DNA from 2 places in the Duganella sp. genome. Region 2 is predicted to be linked to the other one. Evidence: predicted binding sites of a transcription regulator. Region 2 holds the regulator's gene; the other holds the start of a gene.
The links. The regulator NrdR, encoded in region 2, represses ribonucleotide reductase genes. The targets are predictions, from matches to a motif close to CACNANATNTNGTG.
Positions count from the first base shown of each region.

Region 1: a site for NrdR is predicted at 2,997-3,010, ahead of ABDW57_RS02635 (ribonucleoside-diphosphate reductase subunit alpha). Genes of this name have one in related genera too.

Region 1 covers NZ_JBCNLB010000001.1:549,641-557,650, reverse strand. Annotated here, with positions in the region: gene ABDW57_RS02635 (ribonucleoside-diphosphate reductase subunit alpha) at 5-2,920, opposite strand; gene ampD (1,6-anhydro-N-acetylmuramyl-L-alanine amidase AmpD) at 3,093-3,710, opposite strand; gene ABDW57_RS02625 (sigma-54 dependent transcriptional regulator) at 3,707-5,122, opposite strand; gene ABDW57_RS02620 (ATP-binding protein) at 5,122-6,807, opposite strand; gene ABDW57_RS02615 (PP0621 family protein) at 6,820-7,116, opposite strand; gene ccsA (cytochrome c biogenesis protein CcsA) at 7,113-7,916, opposite strand; gene ABDW57_RS02605 (ABC transporter ATP-binding protein) at 7,938-8,010, opposite strand, start outside.
Region 2 covers NZ_JBCNLB010000010.1:3,984-11,993, forward strand. Annotated here, with positions in the region: gene tolA (cell envelope integrity protein TolA) at 1-643, opposite strand, end outside; gene ABDW57_RS17200 (ExbD/TolR family protein) at 653-1,090, opposite strand; gene tolQ (protein TolQ) at 1,096-1,788, opposite strand; gene ybgC (tol-pal system-associated acyl-CoA thioesterase) at 1,795-2,208, opposite strand; gene ABDW57_RS17215 (SDR family NAD(P)-dependent oxidoreductase) at 2,434-3,180, opposite strand; ZMP/ZTP riboswitch at 3,311-3,447, shown strand; gene glyA (serine hydroxymethyltransferase) at 3,542-4,789, shown strand; gene nrdR (transcriptional regulator NrdR) at 4,845-5,318, shown strand; gene pilV (type IV pilus modification protein PilV) at 5,411-5,947, shown strand; gene ABDW57_RS17235 (PilW family protein) at 5,944-6,804, shown strand; gene ABDW57_RS17240 (PilX N-terminal domain-containing pilus assembly protein) at 6,808-7,329, shown strand; gene ABDW57_RS17245 (PilC/PilY family type IV pilus protein) at 7,326-8,010, shown strand, end outside.

The DNA of each region.
Region 1 (8,010 bases), on a different contig from region 2:
GCTCTTACTGGCAGGCTTCGCATTCCTCGAAACCGTCGTCGCCCGGACGCAGGTAGCAGGCGGCGCCTTCTTCCACAGCGGCGGCGGCCACCGGCGCTGGCGCCGGCGCGGCGTTGGCCGCAGCCAGGCCGCCGTCCACCGGCACGGCGTTCAGGGCGCCGGTCTTGGTGGTGGATTTCTCCATGTGGGTGGCGGCGATGGTACGCAGGTAGTAGGTGGTTTTCAGGCCACGCAGCCATGCCAGCTTGTAGGTTTCGTCCAGCTTCTTGCCCGAGGCGCCAGCCATGTAAATGTTCAGCGACTGCGCCTGGTCGATCCACTTCTGGCGGCGCGAGGCGGCTTCCACCAGCCAGCTTGGCGACACTTCAAACGCGGTTGCATAAATGTCACGCAGGTCTTGCGGGATGCGGTCGATCTTGGCCAGCGAACCGTCGAAGTACTTCAGGTCGGCAATCATGACCTCGTCCCACAGGTCGCGCGCCTTCAGGTCGCGCACCAGGTAGGCGTTGATCTCGGTGAACTCGCCCGACAGATTGGACTTCACGTACAGGTTCTGGAAGGTCGGTTCGATGCAAGCCGAGACGCCGATAATGTTCGAGATGGTCGCGGTCGGTGCGATCGCCACGCAGTTCGAGTTACGCATGCCGAACTTGGCGATGCGCTCGCGCACCGGGGTCCAGTCCATCGAGGACGACAGGTCCTGCTCCAGGTAGCCGCCGCGCTCTTCGGCCAGCAGCTTGATCGAGTCCTGTGGCAGGATGCCGCGATCCCACAGCGAACCTTTGTACGAAGCGTAGTGGCCGCGTTCTTCGGCCAGCTCGGTCGAGGCCAGGTAGGCGTAGTAGCAGACCGCTTCCATCGAGGTGTCGGCAAACTGCACCGATTCCATCGACGAGAACGGCACGCGCATCATGTGCAGGCAGTCCTGGAAGCCCATCACGCCCAAGCCCACCGGACGGTGACGCATATTGGCGTTACGCGCCTTGTCGACCGCGTAGTAGTTAATGTCGATCACGTTGTCCAGCATGCGCATCGCGGTGCGGATGGTTTTCTGCAGCTTGACGTGATCCAGCTTGCCCTCTTTCATGTGGGCCGGCAGGTTGACCGAACCCAGGTTGCAGACGGCGATTTCGTCCGGACCGGTGTTCAGGGTGATCTCGGTGCACAGGTTGGAGCTGTGGACCATGCCCACGTGCTGCTGCGGCGAACGGATGTTGCATGGGTCCTTGAAGGTGATCCATGGGTGGCCGGTTTCAAACAGCATCGACAGCATCTTGCGCCACAGGTCCAGCGCCTGGATTTTCTTGAACACGCGGATTTCGCCGGCGGCGGCCTTGGCTTCGTAGCCCAGGTAGGCTTTTTCGAAGGCCTTGCCGACCAGGTCGTGCAGGTCCGGGGTGTCCGATGGCGAGAACAGGGTCCACTCGCCTTTTTCCATCACGCGCTTCATGAACAGGTCCGGAATCCAGTTGGCGGTGTTCATGTCGTGGGTGCGGCGGCGGTCGTCGCCGGTGTTCTTGCGCAGGTCGAGGAATTCCTCGATGTCCATGTGCCAGGTTTCCAGGTAGGCGCACACCGCGCCCTTGCGCTTGCCGCCCTGGTTGACCGCCACGGCGGTGTCGTTGACCACTTTCAGGAACGGCACCACGCCTTGCGATTTGCCGTTGGTGCCCTTGATGTGGGCGCCCAGCGCGCGCACCGGGGTCCAGTCGTTACCCAGGCCGCCGGCGAATTTGGCCAGCAGGGCGTTTTCCTTGATGGCGTCGTAGATGCCTTCCAGGTCGTCCGACACGGTGGTCAGGTAGCACGACGACAGCTGCGAACGCAGGGTGCCCGAGTTGAACAGGGTCGGGGTCGACGACATGAAGTCGAAGGTCGACAGCAGGTTGTAGAACTCGATGGCGCGCGCTTCGCGGTCGGTTTCGTTCAGGGCCAGGCCCATGGCGACGCGCATGTAGAAGGCCTGCGGCATTTCAATGCGCACATCGCGCACGTGCAGGAAGTAGCGGTCGTACAGGGTTTGCAGGCCGATGTAGCCGAACTGCAGGTCGCGGTCGGCGACGATGGCTTTGGCCAGGCGGGCCAGGTCGAACTCGCCCAGCTTGGTGTCCAGCAGCTCGGCGGCGATGCCCTTGGCGATGTATTGCGGGAAGTAGGTCACGTATTCGGCGGCGGCCGCAGCTTGCGCCACTTCCTTGCCGAACACTTCCTTGCGGATGGTGTGCAGCAGGATGCGGGCGGTCACCTGCGAGTAAGCCGGGTCCTTCTCCATCAGCGCGCGGGCAGCCAGGATGGCGGACTTGTGCAGTTCTTCGACCGGCACGCCGTCGTACAGGTTTTTCAGGGTTTCCGCGACGATGGCGTCAGCGTCCACGTGTTTTTCCAGGCCCTGGCAGGCGGCGCCGATCAGGCTGGTCACGCGGTTCAGTTCCAGCGGCTTGCGCTCGCCGTTTTCCAGCACGTGGATTTGCGGTGCAGCAATGGTGGTGGCGCCGGCGGCTTCCTTGGCCAGACGGCGTTCTTCCATTTGCTTGGCGCGGTACAGCACGTAGGCGCGGGCCACATCGTGTTCGCCCGAGCGCATCAGCGCCAGTTCCACCTGGTCTTGCACGTCTTCGATGTGGAAGGTGCCGCCCGATGGCTGGCGGCGCACCAGCGCAGCCACCACGCTGCTGGTCAGCTGTTCCACCAGTTCGCGGATGCGGGCCGAGGCCGCACCCTGGCCGCCGTTGACGGCCAGGAAGGCCTTGGTCATGGCGACTGCAATTTTCGACGGTTCAAACGCGACAACCGCGCCGTTACGGCGAATGATGCGGTAGTCACCGAGATCGCTTGCTGCCGTTGCCGGGCTGCTGGCGGTACTCGCAGCGGCGGCTGGTACCAGCGCTGGATTGATGGTGATGTCTTGAGTAGATTGCATTTAAGCTCCCCGGATAACAACGTGCAGTCATTGCTGCGCCGCATATATGTTTAATAAGAATCGATATCACGGCAACCACTATATCTAGTGGCCGGACCCGACCCGATCCACTGATTGTAGTAGCCGCAAAACACCCATGCAAGGGGAAATTTTGTCGTTTACGGCAATTTTTCTATTGACTTTGCGGAACGCCTTTTACCACGCGCAATCCCGCGATAGCGCCCACTAACGCGGGCTCAGCCAGTGCCTTTTGATTCAGCAGTTTCTGGTAATATTCCCAGTCGAAGCACGGCCCGGGATCGGTTTTCCGGCCCGGCGCAATGTGTTCGTGCCCCTGCACGTCAGTCAATGGATAGTGCTGGCGCAGCGCGATGGTCAGCGCCGCCAGCGCCGCATACTGGGCCGGCTCGAAGGCCACCAGATCGCTGCCCTCCAGCTCCACCCCGATAGCAAAATCATTACATTTCTCGCGCCCGCAAAACTGCGACACGCCGGCATGCCAGGCGCGCTCGTTGGCGGAAACGTATTGAATGACGCGGCCGTCCCGGCGGATAAAAAAGTGGCTGGAAACCTTCAGGCCACGCAGGTCGGCGAACGAGGGGTCAGCATTATAATCGATCCGGCCGGTGAACAGGTCGGACACGTGCGGGCCGCCAAACTGCCCGGCCGGCAGCGAGATATTGTGGATCACCAGCAGGGTGATGTCGTCCGGCGTGGCGCCGGGGCGGGCATCGAAGTACGGGCTGTCGTAACGCGCTGCCAGCGGCAGCCAGCCGTCAAAAGCACTCACGAATCGGGCTCCTGGATATTCAATTTCTGCATCTGGTAGCGCAGCTGGCGGAAGCTGATGCCCAGCAGCTGGGCGGCCTGGGTGCGGTTGAACTGGGTCTGCGCCAGCGCCCGCAGGATGATGTCGCGCTCCACCTGGTTCAGGTATTCGGGCAGGCTGGAGGGCAGGCTGTCCGGGTTGGGCGGCGCGATGGCCGGCGCGGCCGCCAGCGGCGCCGGCGTCGGCAGCGGCGCCGCTTCCGCCATGCGCGCGCCCTTGAGCGACAGGTCGTCGACCTGGATCACGCCATCGTTGGCAAAGGCCAGCGCACGTTCCAGGATGTTTTCCAGCTCGCGCACATTGCCGGGGAAGGCGTAGCCGCGCAGCGCCGCCAGCACGCCGGGACCGAGCACCACCTTGTGCTCGAAGGTGCCCAGCCGGTCCAGAATGGCGGCGGTCAGCAGCTCCAGATCGTCCAGCCGTTCGCGCAGCGGCGGCAGGCTCAGTTCAATCACGTTCAGGCGATAGAACAGATCCTGGCGGAAGCTGCCCTGCTCCACGCACTGCGCCAGGTTCTTGTGGGTGGCGCTGATGATGCGCACATCGACCGGCTCCTCGGCGGTGGCGCCGATCTTGCGCACCCGCCGCTCCTGGATCGCGCGCAGCAGCTTGACCTGCATGGCCAGCGGCAGGTCGGCCACTTCGTCCAGCATCAGGGTGCCGCCGTTGGCGGCCTGGAAGAAGCCTTCGCGGTCGTCGGCGGCGCCGGTGAAAGCGCCCTTGCGGTAGCCGAAGAACTCCGCTTCCATCAGCGCTTCCGGAATTGCGCCGCAGTTGACGGCGATGAAGGGCTTGCCGGCGCGCGAACTTTGGGCGTGAATCTCGCGCGCGGCCAGCTCCTTGCCGCTGCCCGATTCGCCGTGGATGGCCACCGGCGCCATCGACCGCGCCAGCCGCGCGATCTGCGCACGCAAGGCCTGGATCACCGCCGACTCGCCGCGCAGGCGGCTGACCGCCGGCGCCGCGCTGGGCGCCGGTGCTACCGGCGGCTCGGCGTTCAGGCGCAACGCCGATTGCACCATCACCCGCAACTGGTCCAGCGCCACCGGCTTGGAGATGTAATCAAAGGCGCCGGCCTTGAGCGCCACCACCGCGTTGTCGGCGCTGCCGAAGGCGGTGACCACCGCCACCGGCGTATTCTTGCAGGCGGCCGTGACTTCGCGCACCAGTTCCAGCCCCAGGCCGTCGGGCAGGCGCATGTCGGTCAGCACCAGCTGGTATTCGGTGCCGGTCAGCAGCGTGCGCGCCTCGGCCAGCGTGGCGGCGCTGTCGACGTCCAGGCCCATTTTCAGCAGGGTCAGTTCCAGCAGTTCGCGCAGGTCGGCTTCGTCGTCGACCACCAGGACGCGCGGGGTGCGTTGGGAACCTTTCATCAAGCAGCCTTTCCTTGCTGGGCAAAGGTGATTACAAAGCGCCCGCTCAAGGCAGGGCTGCCGTCGGCGCTGTCGCTGTTGTCAAAACGGTATTCATAGTCCAGCCGCGCCTCATTATTCAAACACAATTCGCGTGCCAGATACAGCCCCAGCCCGGTGCCCTTGCTGGAGGTGGTGTAAAACGGTTCAAACAGGTGTGCCCGCACTTCCGGCGAAATGCCGGGACCATCGTCCTGCACATGCAGTTCCAGCCGCTGCGCCTTGTTGCCCACCACGTCCAGCCGGATCGAGTCCGGGCCGCCGCTGGCATAGCGTACGGCGTTGTTCAACAGATTGAGGATCACCTCGCGCAGGTGCAGCGCATCGAAGCGCACCGTGGTGCCGGCCGCCACCGACAGCCCGAGGATCGCCGGCGCCAGATTGTGGGTTTCGATGAACTCCGCCCGCAGCTCGGCCAGGAACACGTCCAGCGCCAGCGGTTCGTGGTGCGACTGCGCCTTGCGCGACAGCTGCAGGATGTCTTCCACCATGCGGTTCACGCGGCTGACGTTGTCGCTGACGATCTTCAACAGGCGCTGGTGCACCGGATCGTGCAGGTCCTCAGCCAGCAGCGAGGTGGCGTGGCCGATGGCCGACAGCGGGTTGCGCACCTCGTGCGCGATGCTGGCGGTGAGCCGCCCCATGGACGCCAGCTTGAGCTGCTGCGCCTGATTTTCAATCCCGGTCACGTCCTGCAGGAAGATCACGCTGCGCTCGGCGCCCAGGCCGCGGGTCTCGGCGGCGGCAAAGCGCACCTTCAGATGCGCGGCCAGGTCGCGGCGCGCGCCCCAGGCGGCGGTCATGCCTTCCAGCGCGGCGTCGTTGAACGGCTTGATGGTGATGAAGGCGGTGGCGCGCGTGGCATCTTCGCGCCACGCGTGGTAAGCCTGCGCCAGCGGCGCCAGCGCCACGGCGGCCGACAGCTTGAACTTCAGTTCCGGCCCCACCAGGCCCAGCATCTGCTGCGCGGCCGGGTTGCCGGCAAACACCTGCCCGTCCGGATCGACCACCAGGATGCCGTCGCCGATATTGGCCATCACCAGCCGGTTGACCGCCTGCTGCACATTGATTTCCACGCCGCGCTGGATGGCCAGTTCCTCCTGCCCGATCAACTTGGCGGCCATGCGGTTCACCACCAGCACGGCGGCCAGGAAGGCAGCGCCGTACAAGCCGGCCTGCATCACATCGCGGTCGCTCTCGGTGAGGAAGATTTGCCAAGTGGTGTCGCCCAGCAGGAACAGCGACACCAGCGAGGCGCAGAACAGCGACACCACCAGCGGCGCCAGGATCGCCAGCCCGGCCAGCGGGAACAGGTACAGGATGGCCAGCCCGCTGCGCATGCCGCCGCCGGCCAGATACAGCAGCGAGATGATGGCCAGGTCGCAGGCGATCTGCGACAGCAGCTGCAGCACGAAGCGGCGCTGCACATACACCGCCGACAGCGCAAAGCCGATCGCCAGCCCCAGATACAGCAGGCAGATTTGCAGGTAGAGGTACTGGCCGGAGGCGCGCAGGCCGCGGTTATCGAAACTCAGGTAGACCAGCAGCACCAGCGCGATCACCACGCGGGTGGCGTTGAGCGTCTGCAGCGAACGCCAGAAGGTGGCGCGCGCTTCGGCCGACAGGGCTTGCAGGCGCGCGATCACGGTCGCTGGCGGTTATGCGGACGGCAGGGCGGCGTGGGCCGCGCTGCAATAGTCACGGCCGTTGGCCTGCACCGTTTCCGAGGCAGGATAAAAGACGCCGCAGTGCGCGCATTGCAGCATCACCTCGGCGTCGTTGGCCGCCTGGGCGGCGGCGCGCGCCTTGAAGGTCTGCGACGGCTGCGCCGGCGCCGGCTGCGGCGGCTGGCGGAACTGCTGCTGATGGCGCTTTTTCGCCTCGCGGATCTTGGAGCGGATCGCGAAGATCACCAGCATTATCAACGCCAACCACATCACAATCTTGGTAATCATGCCCAACCCTTATGTAACACCACTTCAAACACAAAACGGCTGCCGACATAGGCCAGCAGCAAAGTCGCAAAGCCGGCCAGCGTGAAGCTCAGCGCGGTCTTGCCGCGCCAGCCGCGGAAGCGGCGGCCGGCCAGCAGCGCGGCAAACAGCACCCACGACAGCAGGGTAAAGACGGATTTGTGATCCCATTTCAGCGCCTGGCCGAACAGCTGTTCCGAGAACACGATGCCCGACAACACGGTCAGGCTGAGTAACGCGAAACCGAAGCCTATCATGCGGAACAACAGTTTTTCCATGGTCAGCAGCGCCGGCAGCTGGTCCAGTGCGCCGGACAAAAACGACTTCTTGTCGGTGCGCGCGTGCAGGCGCGACTCCTGCAATGCCATCAGCACGGCGTGGAAGGCGGCGATGGTCAGGGTGGAATAGGCCATGGTGGCGATCGCGATATGCCAGCCAAACAGCGGCGACTTGCCCTCCATCGGCACCAGGTTGCCGGGGAAGATCACCTGCAGCGCGGCAGCGACGGCGGCAAACGGCATGACCAGGCGGCGCAGGCCATCCAGGCTGAAATTCTGGTTCTCTATCCAGTAGGCCGCCACCGACACCCACAGCGCCGACGACAGCATGGCGGCAAAGCCGAAGCGCAGCTCACCGCCGCCGGCGATTTCCGACCACAGACCGGCGCCGTGCAGCAGCCAGGCCGCCAGCGTGACAGCCGAAATCAGGCCGCCGCGGCGCGCGGGCAAGGCGGCGCACAAGATGTACAGCGCAATGGCTGCGATAAAAGAATAGATCTGCATCCCGGCAGTTTACACCATCGCTCAATCCCCGGCTGCCATGCGCAATTCGTCGTGATGGTGGCGCTGCTGCTCCTCCATCACCAGCTGGCCCAGT
Region 2 (8,010 bases):
CGGTCGACTGGGCCGCGGTGCCGGTGCTGCCCTTGGCGGCATTGCCGGTGATGCGGCTCATCTCGGCGGCAAACGCTTTTTCGCGCGCGGCCTTGTCGGCTTTTTCCTTGGCCAGTTTTTCGGCGGCGGCTTTTTTCTTCTCTTTTTCAGCGGCCAGGGCTTTTTCCTTCTCTTCCTGCTCGGCTTTTTCCTTGTCTTCCCTGGCCTTCTGCTCGGCCTTCTTCTTGGCTTCCAGCTTGGCCAGCTTCTCGTCTTCGATTTTCTTCAGGCGCGCCTGTTCCAGCTTTTCAGCTTTCTCTTCTTCCAGCTTTTTCTTCTTGATGCGCTGCAGGGCGATTTCCGGATCTTCCTTCGGCTCCGGCGGCGCTTCCACCTTGGGCGGCGGCGGTGGCGTCTTCACCACTTCCGGCTCCGGCTCGGGCTGCGGGGCCGGCTCCGGCGTGGGCGCTGCCGGGGCGGCGTCCTGCACCTTGATGTCCCAGATTTCGGCCTGGACTTCGGTGGGTTCATTGTTTTGCCAGCTCACGCCCACCCACAGGAACAGCAACAACACGGCGTGCATCGCCACCGCCAGCGTGATCGAACGCCAGCTGTCGTGTTGTCGCGGAACCTTGTACGGACCGCCTGCGGTTGCGGGTTTCATCGTTTGCATTTACTTGGTCGACAGGCCCACGCGCGTGATGCCCAGTTTCTTCGCTTCCGAGATCAGTTGGATGACGTCGTCGTACTTGCTGTCCTTGTCGCCGGCAATCAGCACCGGATAGTCCGGATGCGCCGCGTGGATGGTGCGCAGCTTGCGCACCAGGGCGTCGCGGTTGGGCGCGGTTTCCGGCGCGTCCTCATCCTTGCCTTTGATGCCGATCGACAGCGCGCCGTTCGGCTTGAGCACGATCTGCACATAGTCGCTGGGCGGCTTGGTGGATTTTTCCGCGCGCGGCAGGTCGACCACGCTCGGGTCGTTGGCCGACGGCATCACCATGAAAATGATCAGCAACACCAGCATCACGTCGATGTAGGGCACGACGTTGATCTCGGACTTGAGCTTGCGGCCGCGGCCGCCACGCATGCTGCTGGAGAATGAAGAAGCCATAGTGATTAACGCGATTGACGCTGCAGGATGTTGGAGAACTCTTCCACAAAGCTCTCAAAACGGATCGCCAGGCGGTCCACGTCGTACGAGAAACGGTTGTAGGCGACAAACGCCGGAATCGCCGCGAACAGGCCGATGGCGGTGGCGATCAGCGCTTCGGCAATGCCGGGCGCGACGGCGGCCAGGGTGGCCTGCTGCACATTGGCCAGGCCGCGGAAGGCGTTCATGATGCCCCACACCGTGCCCAGCAGGCCGATGTACGGCGACACCGAGCCGACCGAGGCCAGGAAGGCCAGGTGCGATTCCAGCGCATCCATCTCGCGCTGGAAGGCGGCGCGCATGGCGCGGCGGGCGCTGTCCAGCACGGCGCCGGCATCCATGTTGTCGCGGCTGGCGGTGTAAGCGGCTTTCGACTTGATGAACTCGCCCATGCCGGCTTCGAAGATGCGCGCCAGCGGGCCGCTGTTGGCGCGGTCCTTGCCGGCGTTCTGGTACAGGGCGTGCAGGTTGCCGCCGGCCCAGAAGGTCTTTTCAAATTCCACCGTCAGGCGGCGCGCCGATTTGATGGCAAACAGCTTGCTGAAGATGTAGGTCCAGCTGGTCAGCGAGATGATGAACAGCAGCGCCATGATCAACTGCACGATCAGGTGCGCATTGGTGATGAGGGACAGGAAAGAAAGGTCTTGGGTGACGTTCATTGTTTATCAGTCTGTTTTGGTGGTGTGACGCATTTTGTCGGCGACGATCGCAGGAACGGCGCGCGGACGCAGGGCAGAATCGACGCAACCTACCTTGACCCGCGCCGTGTTCAGCAATGTTTCGCCGCGCCACGCTTCCTGCTGGAAAACGATGGAGGCGCGGCCGATTTTTTCGATACTAACCGTTAATTTTAGTTCATCATCGAGCTTTGCGGGCGCATGATATTCCGCGCTCACGCTTTTGACGACGAACAGGGTGTCGTGCTCGGCCAGCAGGTTGTGCTGGTTGACATGCAAGGCGCGCAGCCATTCAGTGCGCGCGCGCTCGAAGAATTTCAGATAGTTTGCGTAATAGACGATACCGCCGGCGTCGGTGTCTTCGTAGTAGACCCGGACGTTCCAGATGAAATCTGCAGACATGTTGTTTTGACTACTAGTGTAATTGAGCAAGATTCTACGCGATATTGTTGTTTTGGTTGAACTTTATCAACTGGCGCGCAAAAGTGCCCCGCTCGGAAGTAAAGCGGTTTCCTTCCCATTTGCCAAGCTTTGTAACAATGGCTTACGAATTCGGGTCATTCCGGCGGCGGCCGGCATCCATGTTGAGCCAGCGTTCTATGGATTCCGGCCTGCGCCGGCATGAGGTCAGGTGCTGCGTTTGACGTTCAGGGCGCCGTAGCCCTGGCAGGTCGGCATCATGTCGATACGGTTGATGTTGACATGCGGCGGGAGGGTGGCGATCCAGTAAGCGGTGTTGGCGATGTCCTCGGCGGTCAGCGGCGTGGTGCCTTCATAGACTTTGGCTGCTGCAGCGTCATCCTTCAGGCGCACGTTGGAGAATTCGGTGCCGCCGCACAGGCCGGGGGCCAGGTTGGTGCAGCGCACGCCGGTGCCGGCCAGGTCGGCGCGCAGGTTTTGCGTGAACTGGTTGACGAAGGCCTTGGTGGCGCCGTACACATTGCCGCCCGGATAAGGCGTGGAGCCGGCGATCGAGCCGATGTTGATCACGGTCCCGCTATTGCGCTCCACCATGCCCGGCAGGATGGCGCGGGTCATCGCCACCAGGCCGCTGACGTTGGTGGCGATCATGGTGTCCCAGTCGTCCAGCGAGGAAGTGTGGGCCGGCGTGACGCCCAGCGCCAGACCGGCGTTGTTGATCAGGACATCGATATGGCGCCACTCCGCCGGCAAGCCGTCCAGCGCGGCCTTGATCGAGTCGCGGTCGGTCACGTCCAGCACGATCGGGCGGACGGCGTCGCCCAGTTCGGCCGACAGGGTTTGCAGGCGGTCTTCGCGGCGGCCGCTGATCAGCACTTGGTGGCCGTTTTTGGCGAAGATGCGGGCCATGGCGGCGCCGAAGCCGGCAGTGGCGCCGGTGATGAAGACGATCATGATCAGTCCTTGGGATGAGTGGAAAGGTGGACAAAATTGTAGCCGCAAACCGCGCCATCGGTTGTCTTGCTTTGAATGCAACTCATTTTCTTGCTCAAATCTGGCGCATCAAATACAATTTGGCTTCCATTACGTCTCACGTAACTGGCGAAAAGCTGGAGTGATCTGCAAAAATGCCCCACAATGGTGCGTTTTGGTCAGTCCGCGAAAGGTGGGCATCCACCGGGAAACGTGAGATTTCAACAGCCGTTCGCCTGGGCAGCCCTCGATGGAAAGCACGAAGAGGCTGCCGGTCCGCTATGGCTTCTCTCTTTCGATCCAACTGCCAGAAACAAGTTACTCATTCGATTGGAGTTTTTTCATGTTCGCAAAAGATCACACCCTCGCCAGCGTTGACCCGGAACTGTTCGGCGCCATCCAGAACGAAAACACCCGCCAGCACGATCACATCGAGCTGATCGCGTCGGAAAACTACACCTCGCCAGCCGTGATGGAAGCGCAAGGTTCGCAACTGACCAATAAATACGCCGAAGGCTACCCAGGCAAGCGCTACTACGGCGGCTGCGAGTACGTCGACGTGGTCGAGCAACTGGCCATCGACCGCGTGAAAAAGCTGTTCGGCGCGGAAGCGGCCAACGTGCAGCCGAACTCGGGCTCGCAAGCCAACCAGGGCGTGTTCTTCGCCGTGCTGAAACCAGGCGACACCATCATGGGCATGTCGCTGGCGGAAGGCGGCCACCTGACCCACGGCATGCCGCTGAATATGTCCGGCAAATGGTTCAACGTGGTGTCCTATGGCCTGACCGCCGAGGAAGACATCGACTACGCCGCCATGGAAGCGCTGGCCAAGGAACACAAGCCGAAGCTGATCATCGCCGGCGCCTCGGCGTTCTCGAAAAAAATCGACTTCGAGCGTTTCGCTGCCGTTGCCAAATCGGTGGGCGCGTACTTCATGGTTGACATGGCCCACTACGCCGGCCTGATCGCCGCCGGCCTGTATCCTAACCCGGTACCGCACGCTGACTTCGTCACCTCGACCACCCACAAGTCGCTGCGCGGCCCGCGCGGCGGCATCATCCTGATGAAGGCCGAGCACGAGAAAGCCATCAACTCGGCAATCTTCCCTGGCATCCAGGGCGGCCCGCTGATGCACGTGATCGCCGGCAAGGCCGTGGCCTTCCAGGAAGCGCTGCAGCCATCGTTCAAAGAGTACCAGCAGCAAGTGGTGAAAAACGCCGACGTGCTGGCCAAGACCCTGATCAAGCGCGGCCTGCGCATTGTGTCGGGCGGCACCGAGTCGCACGTGATGCTGGTGGACCTGCGTCCGAAGAACCTGACCGGCAAGGAAGCGGAAGCGATCCTGGGTTCGGCCCACATCACCTGCAACAAGAATGGCATCCCTAACGATCCGCAGAAGCCATTCGTGACTTCGGGCATTCGTCTGGGTTCGCCAGCGATGACCACCCGCGGCTTCAAGGAAGCGGAAGCGGAACAAGTCGGCAACCTGATCGCAGACGTGCTGGACAACCCGCACGACGCGGCCACCATCGAGCGCGTGAAAGCGGCGGTGAAGGTTCTGGCTGACAACTTCCCTGTCTACGCCAAGTAATACCACAGCGCGTCGTCCCGGCTTTTGCCGGGACGACGCTAACCAAAGCGCCTCTATGAAATGTCCGTTCTGCCAGCATGAAGATACCCAGGTCCTCGATACACGCGTATCGGAGGAGGGGGATGCGATACGCCGGCGCCGGCGCTGCGGAAAATGTGATAAACGGTTTACCACGTATGAGCGCATCGAGCTGATGATGCCGTATGTGGTGAAGAAAAATGGCAGCCGCACCGAGTACACCTCGGCCAAGCTGCGCGGCAGTCTGGAACTGGCCCTGCGCAAGCGGCCGGTTGCCGCGCCGGCGGTGGACGCCGCCATCGCTTCCATCGAAGAAAAGCTGCTGACCAGCGGCAAGCGCGAAGTCGAAACCGGCTACATCGGCGAGCTGGTGATGCAGGAGTTGAAGCGCCTCGACAACGTCGCTTACATCCGCTTTGCCTCCGTCTACAAAAACTTCGAAGACCTGGTGGAATTCCAGAACGCGATTGCCGAAGTGGGCCAGGAACGCAAAACCCCGCGCAAGAACTAGCCTGCTGCTGGCGCACTTTTGATACACCTCATACTCTCTGCTGTAAGCGCTGCTAACTTCTGACGAGTCTCCCCGACTTGCGGAGGTGTGCCATGCGCGCACGCGGCTATACCCTGTTGGAAATCCTGATTGCGGTGGTGCTGCTGGCGCTGGGCATCATGGGCGGTGTGGCGCTGCAAATGGCGGCGCTGCGGGCGCGTCACCAGGCCGTGCTGTTGTCGCAGGCCACGCAACTGGCCACCGCGCTGGCCGAACGCATGCGCGCCAATCCGGCGCAGACCGATCTCTACCTGACGCTCAATTACGACGCCCATGCCGAGCCGTCGCCAGCGCCGCCGCCAGCCTTGTGCCACGGCGATACCTGCGCCAGCGCGCACTTGGCGCTGGCCGACATGTATGACGCCAAGCTGCAGGTACGACAGGTCATGCCGGCCGGGCGCGTGGTGATTTGCCGCGATGCCGCTTTGTGGAGCGGCGGCGCGCTGCACTGGGCCTGCGTGGGCGGCGCGTCGGCGCCGCTGGTGGTCAAGGTCGGCTGGCGCGGCAAGAATCCGGACGGTACGCCGCTGGTGGATGCCGCCGGTGAAAGCGTGCCCGGCGTGGCGCTGGCGGTGGGAGCGGCGCCATGAAAGCGGCGTGCCGCGGCTGGGGCATGGTGGAGTTCCTGATCGCCATTGCGCTGGGTTTGCTGGTGACGTTGCTCGGCAGCGGATTGCTGATCGCGTCCGGCAGCAATTTCCGCAATCACAGCGACAACGCCTGGCTGGGCGATGGCGGACGCTATGCCTTGCAGGTGATGGCGCAGGCCATACGGCAGGGCGCTTACAGCAACTGGGACAGCGAGCTGGCGCCGCCGGCATTCACGCCGTCGGTGGATGGCCTGGATGCGGCCAGCATCAGCCGCAGTACCGACGGGATCAGCAAGCCGCTGCCGCCGGTGGCCAATGGCAGTGATGTGCTGGCCTTGCGCTTCTCTGGGTCTGGAGTGGGCGCCAATGGCGACGGCTCCGTGGTCAACTGCGGCGGCTTTGGCGTGGCCGGCGAGGCGCGCGGCTGGAGCATTTTTTATGTGGGGGCCGATGCGGGCGGCGAGCCGGAGTTGCGCTGCAAATACCGCAGCGCTTCCGGCTGGGGCGGGGATGCGATCGTGCGTGGCGTGGATTCATTTCAGGTGCTGTACGGCATTGATACCGATACGCCTGCGGATGGCGTGCCGAATACTTATCTGAACGCGACGGCTGTGCGCGCGCTGGATGCCTGGGCGCGCGTATGCAGCGTCAAGCTGGCCTTGTTGCTGCATGGCGAGCGCAACACGCGGGCGGATACGGTGGACATGCGGTTTGATTTATTTGGCGCCGCTTATTCGGAAGCGCATGGCGGCGACCAGGGCGTGCGGGTGGTGGAGGGGAGTTTGCCGCCGGCGCAGCGCTTGCGCGCGCGGCGCATGTTCAGCATGACGGTGGCGCTGCGGAATCGGGATGGCTGAATCATGGACCGGCAACGGGGAATCGTGCTGTTGGTCAGCCTGATGCTGCTGATCATGGTGATGCTGTTGGGCGTGTCGGCGGCGCAGTTGGCTTTGCAGAGCGAAAAAGCGGCGCGTGGCGAGCGTGATCGGGACGTGGCGTTTCTGGCGGCGGAGGATGCCTTGAAAGATGCGGAGCGGGATGTGCAGGCAAGCGGACCGTTTGCTGCGGACTGCGCTGCCGGGCGGCATGAGTATGCGTCCGCCAAGCCGGTGTGGCAGACGGTTGATCTGGCTGGCGGCGCTTGCACGCTGCCCTATGGCGCGCGCACCGCAGCGACGATGCCGACCGGCGAGGGCTTTCTGCCGTTTAAGAAGCCGCAGTACATCGTGGAGCGGATGGTGTGCCATCGCGCAGGAGACGATGCATCTGCCGCTGCGGCGCCGACTTATTGCTATCGCGTGACGGCAATTGGCTTTGGCGCCAGGCCGGAGACGGAAGTGGTGTTGCAAAGCGTGTTCAGCAAACCGGAGGAGTCGCCATGAGAGCGGATCGTCTGACTTTGTTTGTGGTGCTGGCGGTCTGCGTCGGCGCTGTCTCGCGTGCCGGCGCACCTGTGCTGGAAATCGATAGCTGGCCGGTCGCCGCCAGCTGCGCGCCAGCAGCGGGTACGGCGCGTGGCGCCATGCTGGTGCGTGCTGCGCCATTGTCCTCGGCCAGCGGTGGCGATCTGTATGAGGCCACGACGGATCTTGCCGATTGGGGCGGGCATTTTTCCCGCTATCGGTTGCAGGCCGGCGCGGGCGGCCCCTCCACGCTGGCCTGGGATGCCGGCGCCATTCTGAGCGGTAGCGCCGGCGCTGCTCCTGCGCCGGCGCCGGAGCAGCGCCAGATCTACACCTCGGTCGTGCAGGCGGATGGCGCGCTGTCGGTGATTCCCTTCGTCTGGTCGGCGTTGTCGGCGCAGCAGCAGGCGTTGCTGGATCTGGACGATCATGCCGGCGAGCAGCGCCTGGCCTATCTGCGTGGCGATCGAGCGCTGGAGGCCGGGCCGTTCCGCCGTCGTGGCAGCATCCTTGGCGACACCGTCCACAGCACGCCGGTGTACTACCGCGATGTGGTCTATCTTGGCGCCAACGACGGCATGCTGCATGCGTTCGACGCCGCCACCGGCGCAGAACGCTTTGCCTACGTGCCGGACGCCTTGATCGCGCAATTGCATCATC